4 regions of the Dickeya lacustris genome follow, and region 1 is predicted to be linked to each of the others. Evidence: predicted binding sites of a transcription regulator. Region 1 holds the regulator's gene; each other region holds the start of a gene.
What was found. The regulator CRP, encoded in region 1, controls carbon source genes, mostly activating them, when cyclic AMP is high. The targets are predictions, from matches to a motif close to ATGTGANNNNNNTCACAT.
Positions count from the first base shown of each region.

Region 2: the regulator CRP is predicted to act here: its motif matches at 1,764-1,781, upstream of rbsD (D-ribose pyranase).
Region 3: the regulator CRP is predicted to act here: its motif matches at 2,070-2,087, upstream of pth (aminoacyl-tRNA hydrolase).
Region 4: the regulator CRP is predicted to act here: its motif matches at 1,588-1,605, upstream of bhsA (multiple stress resistance protein BhsA).

Region 1 is NZ_CP114280.1:2,972,462-2,975,617, reverse strand. Features, by position in the region: gene O1Q98_RS13460 (phosphoribulokinase) at 1-509, shown strand, start outside; gene O1Q98_RS13455 (OsmC family protein) at 549-956, opposite strand; gene crp (cAMP-activated global transcriptional regulator CRP) at 1,282-1,914, shown strand; gene O1Q98_RS13445 (3-keto-L-gulonate-6-phosphate decarboxylase UlaD) at 2,022-2,669, opposite strand; gene O1Q98_RS13440 (L-ribulose-5-phosphate 4-epimerase) at 2,921-3,156, opposite strand, start outside.
Region 2 is NZ_CP114280.1:2,547,754-2,550,909, forward strand. Features, by position in the region: gene rbsA (ribose ABC transporter ATP-binding protein RbsA) at 1-1,251, opposite strand, end outside; gene rbsD (D-ribose pyranase) at 1,259-1,678, opposite strand; partial or broken gene kup (low affinity potassium transporter Kup) at 1,906-3,156, opposite strand, start outside.
Region 3 is NZ_CP114280.1:320,152-323,307, forward strand. Features, by position in the region: gene ychF (redox-regulated ATPase YchF) at 93-1,184, opposite strand; gene pth (aminoacyl-tRNA hydrolase) at 1,330-1,917, opposite strand; gene ychH (stress-induced protein YchH) at 2,343-2,618, shown strand; gene O1Q98_RS01495 (LysR family transcriptional regulator) at 2,830-3,156, opposite strand, start outside.
Region 4 is NZ_CP114280.1:2,747,878-2,751,033, forward strand. Features, by position in the region: gene O1Q98_RS12470 (class I SAM-dependent methyltransferase) at 1-1,287, shown strand, start outside; gene bhsA (multiple stress resistance protein BhsA) at 1,697-1,942, shown strand; gene O1Q98_RS12480 (hypothetical protein) at 2,145-2,831, shown strand; partial or broken gene tpiA (triose-phosphate isomerase) at 2,922-3,156, opposite strand, start outside.

The sequences.
Region 1 (3,156 bases):
CGCAGCCGACCGACCTGCTGTTTTATGAGGGGCTGCATGGCGGCGTTGTTACCGCCCAGCATAACGTCGCACAGCACGTTGACCTGCTGGTGGGGGTGGTGCCTATCGTCAATCTGGAGTGGATACAAAAACTGGTGCGTGACATCAACGAGCGCGGCCATTCGCGCGAAGCGGTGATGGACTCGGTGGTGCGCTCAATGGAGGATTACATCACCTATATCACCCCGCAGTTTTCCCGCACCCATATCAACTTTCAGCGTGTCCCGACGGTTGACACCTCGAATCCGTTTGCCGCCAAAGCCATTCCCTCAATGGATGAAAGCTTTGTGGTGATTCATTTTCAGGGGCTGGACAACATGGATTACCCCTATCTGCTGGCGATGCTACAGGGGTCGTTTATTTCACACATCAATACGCTGGTGGTGCCGGGCGGCAAAATGGGGCTGGCGATGGAGCTGATTATGACACCGCTGGTGCGGCGACTGATTACGGGTAATGGCCTTGCCTGACACGGTGCGACGGCGATGAAGCCGCCGCGAGCCGGTGCGTTAACCCTGCGCTACCACTTCATGGCTGTGCGTTATCTGCACCGCTTTTTCCAGCATCAGCGCCACCGAGCAGTATTTTTCCGCTGACAGCGACACCGCGCGCTCAACGGCTTTTTCCGATAGCGCGTTGCCCGTGACGATAAAGTGCAGATTGATAGCGGTGAACAGGCGCGGCGCCTCTTCACGCCGCTCGGCGCTCAAACGCACTTCGCAATCCGTTACGTCATGGCGACCTTTTTGCAGTATGGAGACCACATCAATGGCGCTACAGCTGCCCGCTGCCATCAGCACCATTTCCATCGGGCTGGGCGCTTTATCGCCTGAATTGCCATCCATCAGCACCTGATGACCGGATGCGGACTCACCTAAAAACGTCAATCCCTCAACCCACTTCACCCGAGCCTGCATAATTTTGCCCTCAATCAACTATTTTTGAAATTTTGCACCGCTCATGTACAAAAAAGCCTGATAATCAGAGCTTAATCATGCTGAAGCGAGACAACACGAGACACTACACTCAACCTGTGTTACAAACGGAGGACGTAAACCCGTGTGTGTCGGGCTGCTGCCTGACTGCCATCGGTTTACCGGCGTCATTGATAGACCGTCTCCGTATCATCCCTGACGTCATTCCGCCAGGACGGAATTTGAATTATAACTATGTTATCACGCCGTACAGGGAACTCTGAGCCCTGTGATTTGCGCAGTGAATTACAACAGAGGATAACAGCGAATGGTTCTCGGCAAACCGCAAACAGACCCGACTCTCGAATGGTTCCTTTCTCATTGTCACATTCACAAGTACCCATCGAAGAGCACTCTGATCCATCAGGGTGAAAAAGCAGAGACGCTTTACTACATCGTAAAAGGCTCGGTTGCCGTGCTGATTAAGGATGAAGAAGGCAAGGAAATGATTCTGTCTTATCTGAATCAGGGCGATTTTATCGGCGAGCTTGGCTTGTTTGAAGATGGGCAGGAGCGCAGTGCATGGGTTCGGGCAAAAACTGCCTGTGAAGTCGCTGAAATTTCCTACAAAAAATTCCGCCAGCTTATCCAGGTTAACCCGGATATTCTGATGCGCCTCTCCTCGCAGATGGCCCGTCGCCTGCAAGTCACCTCGCAGAAAGTCGGCAATCTGGCATTTTTGGATGTCACAGGGCGTATCGCACAGACCTTACTGAATCTGGCCAAACAACCGGATGCCATGACCCACCCGGATGGTATGCAGATCAAGATTACCCGTCAGGAGATAGGCCAGATAGTCGGCTGTTCCCGTGAAACTGTCGGTCGTATCCTGAAAATGCTGGAAGACCAGAATCTTATCTCCGCTCACGGTAAAACCATCGTGGTTTACGGCACGCGCTGATCGGGCGTCAGCCCGTTTTCCATCTGAACGGGTTTTTTAATATCAGCAAGGGCGGCCAATGGCCGCCCTGCTTATTTTGCGTATCGGTGAGTGTCGCGGGCGACGCGTTACGACCAGTATTTATTGATCTCGGTGCGCAGAGCCTCAGCCGTCGCTTTACCGCTCTCAGACGCCAGCGCACGGCCAGCAATAAAGGTCTTGGCGCTAATCCCCTCAAACAGATGAATATCCTGCGGCACAATACCGCCGGTAATTGACAGCTCCAGCCCCAACTCAGACAGCGCGCGCATCCGGCCAAGATCGTCATGCGTCCAGTTGACCCCGGCGAGCTCGGCATCGCGCGAGCGGTGATAAATCGCCTGCGTAATGCCCATATCGACCCACTGACGGGCATCATCAAGGTTCCAGTTGCCATACAGTTCAATCTGGATTTCCCCGCCAAACTCATCGGCCACTTTTTTGCAGGCCGCAATAGTGGCAACGTGCGCCGCCGCTGAAACGGTTATCCAGTTCGCCCCGGCAGAGAATGCCATGCGTGCCAAAATAGCGCCGCCATCGGTGGTTTTCATATCACACACAATAATGTGTTTGGGGTGGCGCTCACGCAGCGTGCGCACCGCCGTCATGCCTTCAGCAAAGGCCAGAATGGTGCCTACCTCAATGACTTCAACAAACCCGCTGACGCGGTCAGCAATCTCAATCGCTGTTGCCAGGTCAGTCGAGTCCAGGGCGATTTGCAGCATAGGTTTAGTCATAACTGATTCCTCTCCAAGAGTGAAAATAGTGAAATCACCGGATTGCGAGCGAGCGCGGCCCGTGGCCTGATGCCACTATTTATTTCAATGGTTCTCAATACACTATTTCAGGTCGCTGGCGCAGACCGTCGATGAATAAAAGCAATAAGGTTTAAACGTAATAAAGCTTAAAAATAATAAAGCCTGGAAATAAATATTGTTTAAAAATAACTACTGTTTAAAAATAACCACCGGTTAAAAATAAATAAGCTTTAACGCTGGCCGTAATAAGCATTCGCGCCATGTTTTCTGAAATAGTGTTTATCAGAAAGCGCCTGATCGATATGAATCGTCGGATTAAGCAAGCGGGTAGACAGCGCCATCGCCGCCACCTCTTCGAGCACCAGCGCATTGTGTACTGCATCCATCGCGTTTTTCCCCCAGCAGAAGGGCGCATGCCCGGTTATCACCGCACCCGGTACGGCCAGCGGGTCGAGATCCCGGCGCT
Region 2 (3,156 bases), 420 kb from region 1:
CAGCACTTTTGGGCGCGTCATTAAGCCACGTGCTATCGCGACTTTTTGCTGATTCCCACCGGACAGCAGCCCTATTGGTTGCAGCATAGAGGGGGTACGGATATTGAACATGCGGATAAAATCGCCCACAGCTTGCTGTTCATCAGCATGGCGCAATGACCCCATCCCATTACTGAAATAGCGCAGTGCCGTCAGCGACATGTTTTCTTTCACCGACATGCCAAGCACCAGGCCATCCCGCTTGCGGTCTTCGGAGATATAGACGATGCCGTTGGCAAGCCCATCCTGCGGCGTGCGGGGTATGACCTCTTTCCCATCCAGCCAGACACTGCCCTGGGTGCGAGGAAGTGCGCCATATAGCACTTTCATCAGTTCCGTACGGCCTGCGCCCATTAGACCGGCAACGCCGAGAATTTCACCCTTGCGTAGCGTAAAGCTAACGTTATTCACCCCAGGGCCTGAGAGCCCATCAACACGTAAACGCTCATCGCCGGGCGCTTGATGTAATCGAGGGTATTGATCTTCGAGTTTACGCCCCACCATCATTTCAATCAGCGAGTCTTCCTGTAACCCGCTGACCGGGCGTTCGCCAATAAACTGGCCGTCACGGAACACCGTCACATCATCACAGATTTCAAAAATCTCTTTCAGACGGTGAGAGATGTACACAATCCCGCACCCTTGTGATTGCAACTCTTTGATAACGCTAAATAGCGAGGCTGTTTCAGTATCGGTCAGCGCATCTGTCGGTTCATCCATAATGATGACTTTCGACTCAAAACTCAGCACCTTGGCTATTTCAACCATTTGCTGATCGCCTATCGATAGCTCGCCCACCAACCGACGGCTGTCATAACGCAGGTTCAGTCGTTTGAGCAACGTATCGGCTTGCGCGTACATCCGTTTCCAGTCGATGCGCCCAAAACGGTTGGTGAACTCACGGCCAAGGAAAATATTTTCCGCAATCGTCAATTGAGGAATCAGATTCAGTTCCTGATGGATGATGCCAATACCCGCCTCCTGAGAGGCTTTCGGGCCATTGAAATCGACCTCTTTGCCGAGGAACTGAATACTGCCGGCATCTTTTCGATAGATACCGGTCAGCACTTTCATCATGGTGGATTTACCGGCGCCATTTTCCCCCACCAATGCCATCACTTTACCCGGATAGACATTCAGCGCTGCGCCAGATAACGCTTTCACGCCGGGAAAGGTTTTGGTGATGCCTTGCAATTGCAGTAAAGGTTGCATCGCTACCTCAGAAGGTTACGCCAGCACAAAGAATCACATTCGCATAGGGAGAGCACTCCCCGGTACGAATAATGGCGCGGCTCTTACCGCTTTGTTGTTTAAATTCTTCATGGCTGACGTAATGCAGTGAAATGGTGTTTCCCTGGTGTTGTTCAAGTTGTGCTAATTGCTTCAACAATGCGTCATGGAGTTGCGGATTTTTCTCGATGATCTCCTGCGCCAGAATCGCGGCCTCCACCTGCATTTCTGCCGTTACCACGCTCAGTACCTGCAAAAAACCGGGCACATTGTGGGTCAACGCCAGATCAATACGCGCCGTCGTGTCTGGAATGGGTAAGCCGGCATCGGCAATCACCAGTTGGTCGGTATGCCCTAACCGGGAAATCACGGATGAAACATCAGAATTCAGTAACGCACCTTTTTTCATTTTTATTTACCCTGCTAGCGAAACGTTTCGCTTGTACAATAAGTGTAGAAAAAGGCCGCCAGAAGGCAATCACAATCTTATAAAAATGTGATCGTTATCGAAACGTTTCGTTAGTGTTATGCAAGGGCACGGCGCGGATAGACGAGTAGCAAAAACCCGGAGAGAGAGCGAAAAAAAAGCTCCCGTAAACGGGAGCGTCTTATCGGGCATCGCCTCAGTGATTCAGCTTAAATTTCAACCTGAATACCAAGCTCAATCAGCCTATTGGGTGGAATTTCAAACTGATCCGCCGCACGCAGCGCGTTACGACTAAGCATCATGAAGAGTTTGCCGCGAATCCGCAGATACCAGGCGCGTTTACCCATCATCAGCGATTCATTTGACAAGAAGAAGGTGGTTTCCATCATCTGGCAGGCTAAACCATCCTGCCAGCAGCGGTGGAACACCTCTTCAACGTTCGGCGTTTCACGCCAGCCGTAGCTTGCAACCACACGCCAGAAGGTAGGGGAGAGCTGCTCAACCGACACCCGGCGCGCGTTATGTACGTAAGGCGCATCTTCCGTTCTCATGGTCAGCAACACCACTCGCTCATGCAATACTTTGTTATGCTTGAGATTATGTAGCAAAGCAAAGGGGATAACATGCGTTGCGCGCGATAAATACACCGCCGTGCCGGAAACGCGTACCGGCGGGTTTTTCTCCAGCGAGACAATCATGGCGTCAAGAGAGTTACCGTGCTCATGGATACGACGCAGCAAGCGAAAACGCTCACTCTTCCAGGTCGTCATAATCACAAACATCACCAGCCCCAGCGCCAGCGGCAGCCAACCACCGGAAATAATTTTCACCACGTTCGCCAGGAACATCGGTAAATCGATAGTCAGTAGTGCTGCCAGCAGCAACCAAACCAAGTAGCGATACCAGTTCCAGTTTTTCGCCGCCACGGTACAAGACAGGATGCTGGTCAGCACCATCGTACCGGTAACAGCAATACCATAGGCCGCAGCCAGATTACTGGAGTGTTCAAAGCTGACAATCACTATCACGACCGCCACATACAGTAGCCAGTTAATGAACGGAATATAAATCTGACCGGACTCCATATCCGAGGTATGCACAATGCGCATCGGCGGCAGATATCCCAGCCGAACCGCCTGGCGCGTCAGGGAGAATACGCCGGAAATCACCGCCTGAGAGGCGATAATGGTCGCAAGCGTCGCTAGCACCAATAGCGGAATCAGAGCCCAATCCGGCGCAAGCAGGAAAAACGGGTTTTTGATAGCTTCCGGGTTTTTCAGCAGTAACGCGCCCTGACCGAAATAGTTGAGTACCAACGACGGCAACACAGCAGAAAACCAGGCAATACGAATAGGCAGCTTACCAAAGTGGCCCATATCCGCGTATAGCGCTTCAACCCCGGTAATGGACAGCACCACCGCGCCGAGAGCAAAGAAAGACACCCGATTTATATTGGATAA
Region 3 (3,156 bases), 1.7 Mb from region 1:
TAAACTGAAAAATCCACGCAATTGCGTGGATTTTAAAGAGTTCTGTGAGTCTCATGAGATTTGATAAAACCTCATGAGACAACAAAGTTTATTTAGACGTTGAACAGGAAGTTCATCACATCGCCGTCTTTAACGATGTACTCTTTACCCTCTGAGCGCATTTTTCCCGCTTCCTTCGCACCTTGTTCGCCTTTGAATGTGATGAAATCTTCATAAGCGATAGTCTGGGCGCGGATGAAACCTTTTTCAAAGTCGGTATGGATTTTACCGGCGGCCTGCGGCGCGGTGGCGCCAACCGGGATAGTCCAGGCGCGGACTTCTTTTACGCCTGCGGTGAAGTAGGTTTGTAGATTCAGGAGTTCATAGCCAGCGCGGATAACGCGGTTTAACCCCGGCTCTTCCAGGCCCAATTCCGCCATAAATTCTTCACGTTCTTCATCATCCAACTCAGCGATATCAGATTCGACGGCGGCACAAACCGGCACCACCACAGAACCTTCCTTGGCCGCGATGTCGCGCACCTGGTCCAGGAAGGGGTTGTTCTCGAAACCGTCTTCATTAACGTTGGCAATGTACATCGTGGGTTTCAGCGTCAGGAAGCTCAGGTAGCGGATAGCGGCTTTCTCTTCCGCGCTCAGATCCAGCGCGCGCAGCATGCCTGCGTTTTCCAACTGAGGCAGGCATTTTTCGAGGGCTGCCTGTTCAATTTTTGCGTCTTTATCGCCGCCTTTGGCTTTTTTCTGCACGCGGTGCAGTGCGCGCTCGCAGGTATCTAAATCCGCCAGCGCCAGTTCGGTGTTGATAGTGTCGATATCATCGGCGGGACTGACCTTACCCGCGACGTGGATGATGTTCTCATTCTCAAAACAGCGAACGACGTGACCGATGGCTTCGGTTTCGCGGATATTGGTCAGAAACTGGTTTCCCAGGCCTTCGCCTTTGGATGCGCCTTTTACCAGACCGGCGATGTCAACGAATTCCATGGTGGTCGGCACCACGCGCTGAGGGTTGATGATTTCCGCCAGTTTGTCCAGACGCGGGTCTGGCATCGGCACAACGCCGGTGTTCGGCTCGATGGTACAAAACGGAAAGTTGGCCGCTTCGATACCGGCTTTGGTCAGCGCGTTGAACAGCGTAGATTTCCCCACGTTAGGCAGCCCAACGATACCGCATTTGAATCCCATGTTTATGTCACCTTAGCAATCACGAATCATCGGGTGTTGGTTGCAATATGTTATTTTTGCAAAAACACCCGTCAGAATGAAAAAAATAGCCCTGAGGCCAATTATACACACAATAGCGGTTGAACTCGATCTACCTGCATCAAGGCTATGACGCCTTAAAGGCATGCAGCCGATTCATGGCTTTGATCATATCTTCTTTTATCAAAATATCGGTACAGCGTAGCGATTCATCAATCGCTTGATCGATAAGCCCTTGCTCGCTGGCTGGCGGTTTGCCAAGCACAAAGCCGACAACTTTATTTTTATCGCCGGGATGACCGATGCCGATGCGTAAACGGTGAAAATTAGGGTTATTGCCCAGTTTGCTGACGATATCCTTTAAACCGTTATGGCCACCGTGGCCGCCGCCGAGTTTAAGTTTGGCAACGCCGGGGGGCAGGTCTAACTCATCGTGCGCGACCAGAATTTCATCGGCTTCGATGCGGTAGAATGAGGCCATCGCGGATACCGCTTTGCCGCTCAGATTCATAAATGTCGTAGGTACCAACAAACGGACATCTTTGCCTGCTACCGACAACCGGGCCGTGTAGCCAAAAAACTTACTCTCTTCTTTCAGGGGTTGCCGATAATTTTCAGCCAGTTGATCAACGTACCATGCGCCCGCATTGTGGCGGGTTGCTGCATATTCAGCGCCGGGATTGGCCAGCCCCACGATCAGTTTTATACCACTCATTATTTCATACAACTCACAAGGCAGAGCGCCGGATAAGTTATGCCCGTTCACTCGAATTGTTGGAAGCGACAGGTATGACACATAAACAACAAACCTGTCTGGAAACCCTTTTTAACCGCGTTAGTTTAACGCAGGGGCGGTTGATCACCAACATGTGATCCTGCCCGCATAGCTACTACCGTCAGCTGGTTATACTGTGAACAAATAATAGGCCCTTTGCTTGTAAGTGAATAACCAGTAACCGCATTCGTTATTCCAGCGAGTAATACTGTAAATGTGTAAAACAGCGGTTTTTAAACGCAACGAGTGCCTTTTGATGATTGCTTTAATGATTCCAGGGATGAGCCTGCCGTCGTGTAAACCATGCTAGCAGGTGGGTGCAGACGCCACGCGCTGTGTTTTCATTGGGTTTCTGGAGGTGAACGATGAAACGTAGAAATGCCATGCGAATGGGTAATGCGTTAATGGGGATTGGCATGGTGCTGATGATTGCGGGTATTGTGTATTCAATCGCCAATCAATTGCCGGAGTTAAATCTGCCAGGTTCCGCGCACTATGTTGAACTGGTTTCGATTTTTATGGGGGCAATCCTGTGGTTAACAGGTGCGCGTATTGGCGGGCGTGAATCTGTGACCGATCGCTATTGGTGGCTCAAGCATTTTGATAAACGCTGCTGCCGTGAACAGCATCGAAATCCATAAGCCTGTAGCCGAAGCGATACAACAAATATCGGCTGGAAAATGGTGGAGAGGGTATTGGTCTGTGTATGCCCGTTATATACGTTGCAGGTGGATTAGTTTTCCTCTCCGCCAATATGGCTTGGCACGCCGGAGTGCGTTACAAGGGGGGGCTTTTCCTGCAATTTGAATTATTTTAAGCATGAAGTACGCGATGGAAATATACGATGAATTTTTAAGTATTCATTATGCGTGAGCACGTCTCAATAAAAGCACGTAATTTGGGTTGGTTTCTTCCGGCTTTCGAAAAATAGAGAAAAAGGCCATCATTACCTGGCGAGCGATCAAGCAGTGCGGGCTCCAGGCTTCCTGCCGCCAGTTCACGTGAGCTGTGGAATGTGGAAGAGTAGATGAGTCCGATTCCTTTAACAGCAAGGCTACGCATCAGCTCGCCGTCATTAACAGTAATAGACCCTGTCGGATCAATACGAACTGTTTCATTATTTTCAATAAATTCCCAACGATAAATATCGCCTTTTTCCGGGCGTCGGAATCGAATGCA
Region 4 (3,156 bases), 220 kb from region 1:
GGCCAAACCCGTGAATGGGGATATGTCGGTGCGGGTTATGGCGAATTGCAGTCCTATCTGGCGGAATATGTTCGCGTGACCGGTAGCGATGATTTTCGCCAGCAAATGGTGAAAATGGCAAAGGCGCGGGCACCGTTTCGCCGCCCGGCTATCGATGTTGTGAATGGCAATAATTATCGGGCAATGGAGGCGATAGGCTTACTGGCCTGGCGCGGTGCGCATGAAAGTGACGGTAATTTTGCCGGTTATATCGCCTATGTTGACTCGCTCAATACCAATGAACGGGCAAAAGGGTTGCGGGTTGCTGCGGCCAGTAACGATGCCACGCTCATCGGTTATGCCAAACAAATGCTTGAAGATGGGCAGTTTTTTGCCAGCCTGAGCGGGGCGGAGTCGGCGTTTGAAGCGCTGGATGTGTTTGCTGATTACCAAACCATTAAAACCGCCAGCGACAGCGGCGCACGTTTGCCGATGACTGACGGCCAGCCTGATTTTGCCTGGGTGGATGAAGACAATGCCATCGTTGCATTGAAAAAAGGTGATGAGCGCCTGTGGTTAAGCGCTTACTGGCAGGCTAAAGCGGGGACGGGTATCAATGCTCTGGCGCGTTTTCACTTTAGTACGCCGGGGTATGATCAGTACGGCGTGCTGGAAACCACACCGCTTTTTCGCGCGACCACCAGTTATACCCGCGCCAATATGATAGATAAACCAGAACAGAATCAGTATGTGCCGCCCAATGCGCCCAACAATGCGTATGCCGGAGAGATTCTGCCGTTGGGTGCGACGCCATCGGACGCCTCCGTCAGCGATCCCTTCCGGGGTAAGGCGGATTTCTATGCCTTACGCTTTGGCCACTACCTGATGGGGCTTAACGTCAGTAGCCGCAACAGTTATCCGCTAAAAACACCGGTTGGTTTTAATGCCGCACAGGATTTGGTATCACAGCGCACCCAGTCCGGCACCATCACCGTTGCGCCACGCAGCAGTGTGGTGTTGTATCTGGAGAGTACCCGTGATGCGGCACCGGTACCGGCGACCCCGCTCTACCTCAAAGCACAAACCAGCGCAGGGGTGACAACGTTATCGTGGTCGGCCGCCTCTGGCGCGACACGTTACGCTGTCCAGCGCTCCGGCAGCGAGGCGGGGAATTATCAGACTATCGCGACCGTGACGACCAATACCTACAGTGATAACGTGACTGCCCCTTCCGGCGGCTATTACTACCGCGTGGTGGCGGTGAATGATAAGGGAGAAAGTTACCCTTCCATGTGGAGCCATCCCTGAGGCGGGATGATGTGTCATCGCGTCCAATCAGTGTTACCTTGCGTTACCGGTGTTGACCGGTGGCGCATTTCATACCGCTTGTCTGTAAACCCCATCGACTGTTCTTCTTCGCCTCAGCCTCAGCCTCAGCCTCCACCTTAAACTTTGCGCCAGGCCTTCTGCCGCCAGCCCAAGATGCCAGTAGCCTGCGGTGGACGTTTTCAGTCAGGTACGAAAATTTTCTTAACTAATCTTTTCTTAACTAACATTTCCTTAGCTAACGCTATGAAAAGATGAATTTTTCATTTTAGTTGCATAAGGGTGTGATATGGATCGCACTTTTTGTGAAACCGCAAATAGTAACCAATGTGATAATTGACTTGTCATTTACGAACAACCCAAACGAAAATTTAAAATGAAGGAAATTATCATGAACATGAAAACTCTTTTTGCTGCCATCGTACTGAGCACCCTGTCTGCAGGTTCTTTCGCTGCGACCGAAGTACAGTACCCACAGGGCCAGGAAGTCGGCAGTGTTTCTGCTACTGCCAACACGCTGGATAGCCTGCAAGCGAAACTGGCTGCCAAAGCGGATGCCGCCGGTGCTAAATCTTTTCAGATAACTGCCGTTCAGGGCGACGATACGCTGCATGGCAATGCGGTTCTGTTTAAATAATGCGTTGTAAACCTGGCCGGGGTGTCTTCTCCCTCTCCTCCCTGGCTTGATTGACGGCCCTCCTTTTGTGTCTGTTGTGTCTGATTCTTATGTTTTAACCGGGCTTTGCCCGGTTTTTTTATGTCTTCCAGGCATTGGGGCAGGCACTGAGACGTCGGTATCATGCGCGGTATAAACCTGTATTGACGAAGGAGGATATACCGTGAAAACCATAATAGCGGGTGCCGTGTTGCTGGCCTCATTGCCATGTCTGGCGGCTCAGTCTGACTATGACATGGCGATGTGCCGTGATGGCTATTTCCCCGATTACCCCGGGCAGTATGCCCGTGCCAAAATCAAAGCCTCTGAGGGGAATAAAGCCTATTTCTATGATGATGATACGGATAAAGGCTGCCCGGCGAATCAGGCGTTATGTCAGCAAAAAGCCTATCTGATAGAAGGGGATAGCGTGCTGGTCGCACAAGAGCGTGATGGCTGGTCGTGCGTGTGGTATCAGGGTAAGAAGAGTACCTTTGTCGGTTGGCTGCAATCAGGTCTTGTTGAAAAACAGGCCACTGCCGCCCCCGTTTTCCGCGATTGGCTTGGTACATGGCGTAATGGCGAGAACGTTATTACTCTGGCGCAAGGAAACAACGGGACGCTGCGCATAAAAGGCCGCGCGTATTGGCGTGGCGGCATGTCTTCCTCCGGTGAGGAAATTGTACACATGGGCAGCCTTTCCCAGACGGCCAGACCAGCAAGCGATAAGCTGGAATGGGGGACGCCAGCAAAAGAATTTGAGTGTGCCGGAGTGATGCGCATAACCAGCGGCCATCTGATTGTCGCGGATAATAATGAGTGCGGCGGAATGAATGTCAGTTTTAGTGGTGTTTATCGTTTGCAAAAATAACGATGGGGAGAAACTCGCGCGGTGATAAAACGGCTCCGATATAGAGCCGTTGACGAGGCCACCATTGCATCGGCGGCCTCTGCAAGGGAGTTATTCCAGCCCTTTGGCTTGTGCCGCTGCTTTGACGATAACCGCGAAGGCATCTGCTTTCAGTGACGCGCCGCCAACCAATGCGCCGTCAATGTCCGGCTGGGTGAACAGCTCTGCCGCGTTAGATGCGTTGACGGAACCGCCGTACTGGATGATCACTTGTTCAGCCACGGCCGCATCCTGGCTGGCAATATGGTCACGAATAAATTTGTGCACCGCCTGTGCCTGTGCCGGA